One region of the Massilia sp. P2_C2 genome, then DNA from elsewhere that is predicted to be linked to it. Evidence: predicted binding sites of a transcription regulator. Region 1 holds the regulator's gene; the other holds the start of a gene.

Evidence for each region. The regulator LexA, encoded in region 1, represses DNA repair genes until DNA is damaged. The targets are predictions, from matches to a motif close to ACTGTATNNNNATACAGT.
Region 2: a site for LexA is predicted at 1,437-1,454, ahead of AC1DYX_RS26220 (ATP-dependent helicase). Genes of this name have one in related genera too.

What each region holds. Positions count from the first base shown of each region.
Region 1 is NZ_JBFUDR010000038.1:13,896-17,606, forward strand. It holds gene rplI (50S ribosomal protein L9) at 1-265, opposite strand, end outside; gene rpsR (30S ribosomal protein S18) at 312-602, opposite strand; gene priB (primosomal replication protein N) at 644-937, opposite strand; gene rpsF (30S ribosomal protein S6) at 976-1,359, opposite strand; gene lexA (transcriptional repressor LexA) at 1,638-2,294, shown strand; gene AC1DYX_RS07035 (class I SAM-dependent rRNA methyltransferase) at 2,351-2,986, opposite strand; gene AC1DYX_RS07040 (tetratricopeptide repeat protein) at 3,219-3,711, opposite strand, start outside.
Region 2 is NZ_JBFUDR010000333.1:340-4,050, reverse strand. It holds gene AC1DYX_RS26220 (ATP-dependent helicase) at 1-1,414, opposite strand, end outside; gene AC1DYX_RS26215 (hypothetical protein) at 1,688-1,906, opposite strand; gene AC1DYX_RS26210 (hypothetical protein) at 2,069-2,245, shown strand; gene AC1DYX_RS26205 (chromate transporter) at 2,315-2,896, shown strand; gene AC1DYX_RS26200 (chromate transporter) at 2,893-3,480, shown strand; partial or broken gene AC1DYX_RS26195 (alpha/beta hydrolase-fold protein) at 3,549-3,711, shown strand, end outside.

The DNA.
Region 1 (3,711 bases):
GACGGCCGTCCACGCCGGCTTTCTGGGCGATGGTGACGGTCATGCCGTTCAGCTTGTCGCCCTGGCCTTGAGCGGCAGCCAGTTTCTCGGCAGCTGCTTTTTCCAGTTCGGCGCGCTTGACTTCGAATTCGGCCACGGCAGCCTGCGTTGCGCGGCGGGCCATTTTTTGCGGGATCAGGAAGTTACGTGCGTAACCGTCCTTGACCTTGACGACGTCGCCCAGGTTGCCGACGTTGACGACTTTTTCTAGCAGGATAACTTGCATTTTATTCTCCAGTAATCTGACTATGCTTCGATGTCGTAGCCGACGATTAAGCGTTGTGCAGGTCGGTGTACGGCAGCAGAGCCAGGTAACGGGCGCGCTTGATGGCGGTGTCCACTTGACGCTGGTAGTGCGCCTTGGTACCGGTCAGGCGTGCCGGCATGATCTTGCCGTTTTCCTGGACGAAATCCTTCAGGGTGTCGACGTCTTTGTAGTCAACCTGTTCCACGCCTGCGGCGGTGAAGCGGCAGAATTTCTTGCGCTTGAACAGCGGGTTCTGCTGTTTGCGCTTCTCTTTGAGCTTAGCTTTGTTTTTGTCGAACTTTTTACCGAATGCCATTTTGAGGCTCCTGTATCTATCTATAAACGTGTCCGCAACGCTTATGCGGCGGCACTGAAATCAATGATGTGAAACACCAGGCTTTTGCTGTGACGGCTTTTCCTGGCCAAAAATCCCGTGAAGCGGTACATCGCGCCCAACTCGGCATTGGCAAATCGTCCCGAAATCTCGCCCGCGGCAACCGCGGAAATCTCGAATTCGACCTGCCTGTCGACCCTCGCTTCCGTCTGCGTCGATCCGTGTTGCAGGATGCCGCCCACGATGGGGATGCCGGCCGGGGTGTAGCGCAGGGTGTCGCGTTCCGTGATGCTTGCGACCAGGGACAGCTCGTTCACTTAGCAGTATTAACTAAGGCCCGGTGCTCCCGCGAGATTTAGGCTGCAGCGGCCGGAGCGGCGGCCTGCTCGGCGCGGTGGCTCTTGGCTGCGTCTTCGCGCTGGACCGACTTCATCATCGGCGACGGTGCGGTTTCTGCCTTCTTCATCTTCACGGTCAGGTGACGCAGCACGGCATCATTGAATTTGAATGCGGTTTCCAGCTCGACCAGGGTCTCGTTGTCGCACTCGATGTTCAGGCAGATGTAGTGTGCCTTCGGCAGCTTCTGGATCTGGTAAGCCATTTGACGACGGCCCCAATCTTCGACGCGGTGGATGTTGCCGCCGCGCGAGGTGACCGTGGTCTTGTAGCGTTCGATCATCGCCGGGACCTGCTCGCTCTGGTCCGGGTGGACGATAAACACGATTTCATAATGACGCATGAAACACTCCTTAAGGACGTTTAAACAAATGCCCACCTCGGCGTCAAGACGAGTGTGGGAAGGGAAAGCCCAACATTATAACCGCAAAAACGTCAAGTGCGCCATCTTTGTCGTATGCATCCGGCCACGCCAGCCCCTTTCGGCCCATGGTTTGCCGCAGCGCGAAAGGTTGCGGACGTGCGCCGCGTACCGCAGCGCAAAAAAACTCCGAAATCCCCTTGCGCGCGGCGCAATACTGTACAAAAATACAGTCTGATCCCGTACCAACCAAGACGAACATGCTTAAGCTCACCGCACGGCAAGAACAGATCCTCAACCTGATCAAGGAAGCCATCGACAATACCGGCTTCCCGCCGACCCGCGCCGAAATCGCCCAGGAGCTTGGCTTCCGCTCGGCCAACGCGGCCGAGGAACATCTGCAGGCCCTGGCCCGCAAAGGGGCGATCGAAATCTCCCCGGGCACCTCGCGCGGTATCCGCCTCGTCGGCCAGGCCGCCGAATCCAGGGCCCCGGCCGTGCCGGCCTTCGTGCCGCAGATCCCGCCGAACCTGATGTCGCTGCCGCTCGTCGGCCGCGTTGCCGCAGGCTCGCCGATCCTGGCCCAGGAACATGTCGAAGCGACCTATTCCGTCGATCCGGCCATGTTTTCGAGCAAGCCGGACTTCCTGCTGAAGGTCAGGGGCTGGTCGATGCGCGACGCCGGCATCTGCGACGGCGACTTCCTCGCAGTCAAGAAAGTCGACAATGCGAAGAATGGCCAGATCATCGTCGCCCGCATCGGCGACGAAGTGACGGTCAAGCGCTATCGCAAGACCGGTTCCACGATCGAGCTGCTGCCGGAAAACCCGGATTTCTCCGTGATCACCGTCGATCCGAGCACCGACGAGTTCGCGCTGGAAGGGCTGGCGGTCGGGCTGCTGCGGTCCTGGCATTGAGTTTTCCGTGACCGGTCGCCACCCGGTGGCCGGTGCTGCATCCTGGACCAATTCACTCAGCGCGGATAGACGAAACCAGTGCYGATATCGGTGGGCAGCAGGCGCTTACCATCGCGCACCATCAGGCGCTGTGGCGGCTCGTCGCCGGCCAGGGCACGCCAAATGACGGGCAACGCCTCGCCCTTGCGCAGCAGCTCGTCGCTGCGTTCGAATACGTTGGGGCAACCCGTCGCCGCCAGCAGCGCCTGTACGATGGTCACCTTCCACGCGTCGACACCGGCAGCATTGAACTGGCACACCAGGTAACCGGCGGTCCCGCCATAGCTGTGCACCAGGAGCCCCGGCAGGCCGTCTTTTTCGCCATCGATCACCAGGGTCAGGGCTTGTGGATCGGCGCCGCGCACGGCAACGGCCCGCCGCGCGACCGCAGCCTGCACGCGACGCTTGATCATGGCATGGTCGACCGGCTCGTCCTCGCGCAAGGTCCAGACGCGGGCCGCGATCTGCGACCTGGCGTTATACGCGGCGCGTGCCAAAAACTGGCGCGACGACGACTGCACGACCGCCGTGGACCCGGCCTTGCTGCGCTCCTGGGGCCGCCCCTCGACCTTGTCGACGACTGAGAGGTAAATCCAGGGATCGCCGGACAGCAGGCTTTTTTCCTTGCCCTGTTTGATGGTGATGATGAGCATATGCAGACTTCGTTTTCYGGAGCCGAATGATACAGCAAGGCTTTGTCGTCCCAGGTGTCTTCCGAAAATCGTCCGGGCTACCTGGCGGCGGCCACCCGCGATGCGGCTGCGATCGCGCGCTACCTGAACCCCGCGTCTGGCGAGACCCAACGACGGCCGGCCCATGAACGCCACGTGCCCGCGCTAGCTGCTCGCCCGTCCGCCACACTGGCCTCAACAGGAGGCCAACACATCACTTACTGTCGTCCGGATCCCGCGGCGGCGCGTTCTTGACCATCTCGTTGTGTTCCTTGACGTAGGCCTCGGTGCCCGCGCGCCACGCATCGAAATCGGCGATGACCATCTTGCCCGCGACCTTCGTGTCTTCCGCCAGGCGATCGCCCACTTCCTTCAGGTGCGCGGTCGCCTTGTCCGACTCGTCCTTCGTAAGCAGCTTGGAAATGTCTTCCGGGATACGCTTGGTTAGCGGCAAGGACGAATTCAGGTATTTCACCCAGCGGTTGTGGCAAGCCTCCCAATCCTTCATCTTGCCGCTGTACAGGTCGATTTCCTCGTTGACCTTGGACATGCTCGGGAAACGCGGCGCCGGGCAACGGTATTCGTTCGTGCGCAGGTCGGAGCCGTCGTATTTCGCAATCCAGTAATCGAGGTCGGCGCGGCGCGCTTCGCGCTGCCTGATCAGGTCGAGCGACGCGATGGCGACGGCATTACCCTTCGCGGCCGCC
Region 2 (3,711 bases), on a different contig from region 1:
CGGGCTCCGCCGCGGCCGCCACGGCGTCCAGCAAGCGCGCCGCCGTTGCCGGGCCGATGCCGGGGATCAGCTGGACGACGCGGAAGCCCGCCACCCTGCCCGCCGGATTCTGGGCGAAGCGCAGCATGGCGAGCACGTCCTTGATATGCGAGGCTTCCAGGAACTTGAGGCCGCCGAATTTCACGAACGGGATATTGCGCCGCACGAGTTCCAGCTCCAGCGCCGCGCTGTGGCTGGCCGCGCGGAACAGCACGGCCTGCTGCGTCAGTTTGATGCCCGCCTCGCGCTGCTCCAGCACGCGGTTGCAGACCCAGCGCGCCTGCTCGGCCTCGTCCGGGATCAGCACCAGTTGCGGCTTGCCGCTGGCCACTTTATCGGTCCACAGTGTCTTGGCGTGGCGCTCCAGCGCAGCGGCGATGACGGCGTTCGACGCGTCCAGGATGGGCTGCGTGGAGCGGTAATTGCGGTCCAGCGTGATGACGCGGGCGGGCTCGCCGAACTGCTGCGGGAAATCGAGGATGTTGCGCACCGTCGCGCCGCGGAACGAATAGATCGACTGGGCATCGTCGCCGACGACCATCACGCCGCACCCGTCCGGCTTCATGCCCTGCAGGATGGCGGCCTGCAGGCGGTTCGTGTCCTGGTATTCGTCGACGAGCACATGGTCGAACAGCGCGCCGAGCTCCGGCCCCAGTTCCGGGTCGGACGCCATCTCGGCCCAGAACAGCAGCAGGTCATCGTAGTCGAGCACGTTCTGCTCCTGCTTGGCGTCGACATAGGCGCCGAACAGCCGCTTGAGCTGTTCTTCCCACTCGCCGCACCACGGGAACGTAGACTGCAGCACGTCCGCCAGCGGGTCGCGGCTGTTGACGACGCGCGAATAGATTGCCAGGCACGTGCCCTTCAGCGGAAAACGCTTCTGGCCGGCCGCGGCACCCAGGCCGATCTCCTGCCGGACGAGGCCCATCAAATCCTCGGAATCGGCGCGGTCGTGGATCGTGAACGACGCCTCCAGGCCGATCCGGCCCGCGTACTCGCGCAGCAGGCGCGCGCCGATGCTGTGGAAGGTGCCGGCCCATGGGAGGCTGGCGACGGCCGTCGTCCTGGTCCCGAGCACGCGCTGCAGCACGCCGGCCGCGCGCTGGCCCATCTCGGCGGCAGCGCGGCGCGAAAAGGTCAGCAGCAGGATGCGCTGCGGGTCGGCGCCGGCCAGGATCAACCTGGCCACGCGATGCGCCAGCGTATTCGTCTTGCCCGAGCCGGCACCGGCCACGACGAGCAGCGGGCGCACCCGCTCCGCGCCCACGTCATGCTCGACGGCGGCACGCTGTTCGGGATTCAGGCCGGCGAACGGATCGGCAGCGGTGGATGGACTGGAAGCTGGACTGGAGATGGCGGTTGCGGTGGCGGACATGATGGTTGAGCGTTGATGCTCAACTGTACATTTGTCCAGTATCTTAATGCAAGTCCGCGCAAGCCCAGCAGGCCGACACGACGTTGTCGGTGTGGCAAAACCACGTCAGATATCCACAAAAACTGTGAATAAGGTTGTGGAAAAGCACCCTCTTGACACTGCAAGACCAAGCAGGAATGCGGGTTTCAACAAATTGCCCAATGCATGGGCAATAAGCCAACCTTCACAAAATCAATGGTTTACGATCGTCGGACACGCCGTGTGCATGGAGACTCAAAGACACCATGAGCGCCGCCGGCCCGGCTCCGTGAGGACCCGTTCGATGACGTCGTTGCCGACGTTTTGCGAACGCAGATATTCCACGGCCGACATCGTATTGCTGCGCTGCTGCAGGGCAATGCCCAGGTCGACGACGTCGCGCTGGTTCGCATCGCGCCGCTGGTAAGAGACGGTCGCCTGGCCGTCTTCGAGCTCGAGGGTGTCTTGATTCATCGCAGTTCCTGACCTTGATGGATTGAAATGATGGGATTGCCCATAACGAGTATTTCCCAGCTTTGGCCAAAGTCAAGAATATTTACCATTAAATTTCTCGTGCGCCCCGCAAAACCCGCTGCACCTAGAATGGTCCTTCACCCAACCGATCACGAGGACGCCATGAGCGCAATGCCCGATCCCGACATGAAACCCGGCGACGAAGCGGAACCCGGCACCCCGGGCGCCGGTGAAGACCTGTGCGAAACCTGCGGCGGCAGCGGCAAGTTGGCCGACGGCAAGATCTGTCCCGAATGCGAAGGGACCGGACGCGTGATGCGGGGGATCGGCGGCGGCTGATCCATGGCCCACGACGATGGATACCGGCACGCATGGACATGAACCGGGCGGCGCGGCGATAATCCTCGGATGAACTCCGCGCCGCCCGACCTTGCCGACCATCCCCGCCCCCGCTCGCTCACTGATCTGTTCGTCTCGTTCACGCTGCTGGCCCTGCAGGGCTTCGGCGGCGTGCTCGCCGTCATCCAGCGCGAGATGGTCGACCGCAAGCGCTGGCTGACCCAGGAAGAATTCATCGAGGACTGGGCCGTCGCCCAAATCATGCCCGGGCCGAACGTGGTCAACCTGTCGCTGATGATCGGCGGCCGCTATTTCGGCGTGCCGGGCGCGCTGGCGGCGCTGGCCGGACTGCTGGCGGTGCCGCTCGTGCTGGTCCTCATCCTCGCGGTGCTGCATGCCCGCTTCGCCGACAGTCCCCTGGTCGCGGGCGCGTTGCGCGGCATGGCCGCCGTCTGCGCCGGCCTGATCGGCGCGGCCGGCCTGCGCCTGGCGGGCGCGCTGAAGAAGAACCCGTTACCGCTGCCGTGGTGCAGCGCGCTCAGCGCGGCCGGCTTCATCCTCGTGGCGCTGCTCAAGTGCCCGCTCGCCTGGGTCCTGTTCGGGCTGGGCGGTCTATCCTGCGTCCTCACCTACCGCCGCCTGAAAGCATGACCGCGCCCCTGCACCTCACCCTCGACTGGGCCGACTGGCTCAACCTGTTCGTGCATTTCCTGACGCTGTCGCTGATGTCGGTCGGCGGCGCCATTTCGACGTCGTCCGAGATGCACCGCTTCCTCGTCGACCAGCACCACTGGCTGACGCAGGAACAGTTCAACCAGGCTATCGCCCTCGCCCAGGCGGCGCCGGGACCGAACGTCTTGTTCGTCGCCCTGATGGGCTGGCAGGTGGGCATGAACGCCGGCAGCACGGGCGCGGCGCTGTTCGGCGTGGTCGTGACGATGGTCGGCATCATGACCCCGTCCACCGTCATCACGTATGCCGCGGCGCGCTGGGGCCACCGCAACCGCGACCTGCGCGCCGTGCGCGCGTTCAAGCAGGGCATGGCGCCCATCGTGATCGCGCTGCTGCTGTCGACGGCGTGGATCATGGCCAGTTCGGTGGGCGGCGACGCGAGGGCGCACTGGCCGCTGTGGTTCACGGCCGTCGTCAGCGGCCTCGTCATCTGGCGCACGCGCATCCACCTGCTGTGGCTGCTCGCCGCCGGGGCGGTCCTCGGCGCGCTGGGCATGATCTGAAGCGGGATGCACCTGGCGGCCGGACCGGGCATACTTGTGTTTATTAATCAACTCACAAAGACCGAGCCATGCCCGAACTTCTCAGCGAACACGCCTGTTTCGGCGGCGTGCAGCGTTTCTATCGTTACGATTCCGCCGCCATCGGATTGTCGATGCGGTTTTCCGTCTACCTGCCGCCCGGCGCGCAGGGCAAGCGCCTGCCCGTGGTGTTCTACCTTGCCGGCCTGACCT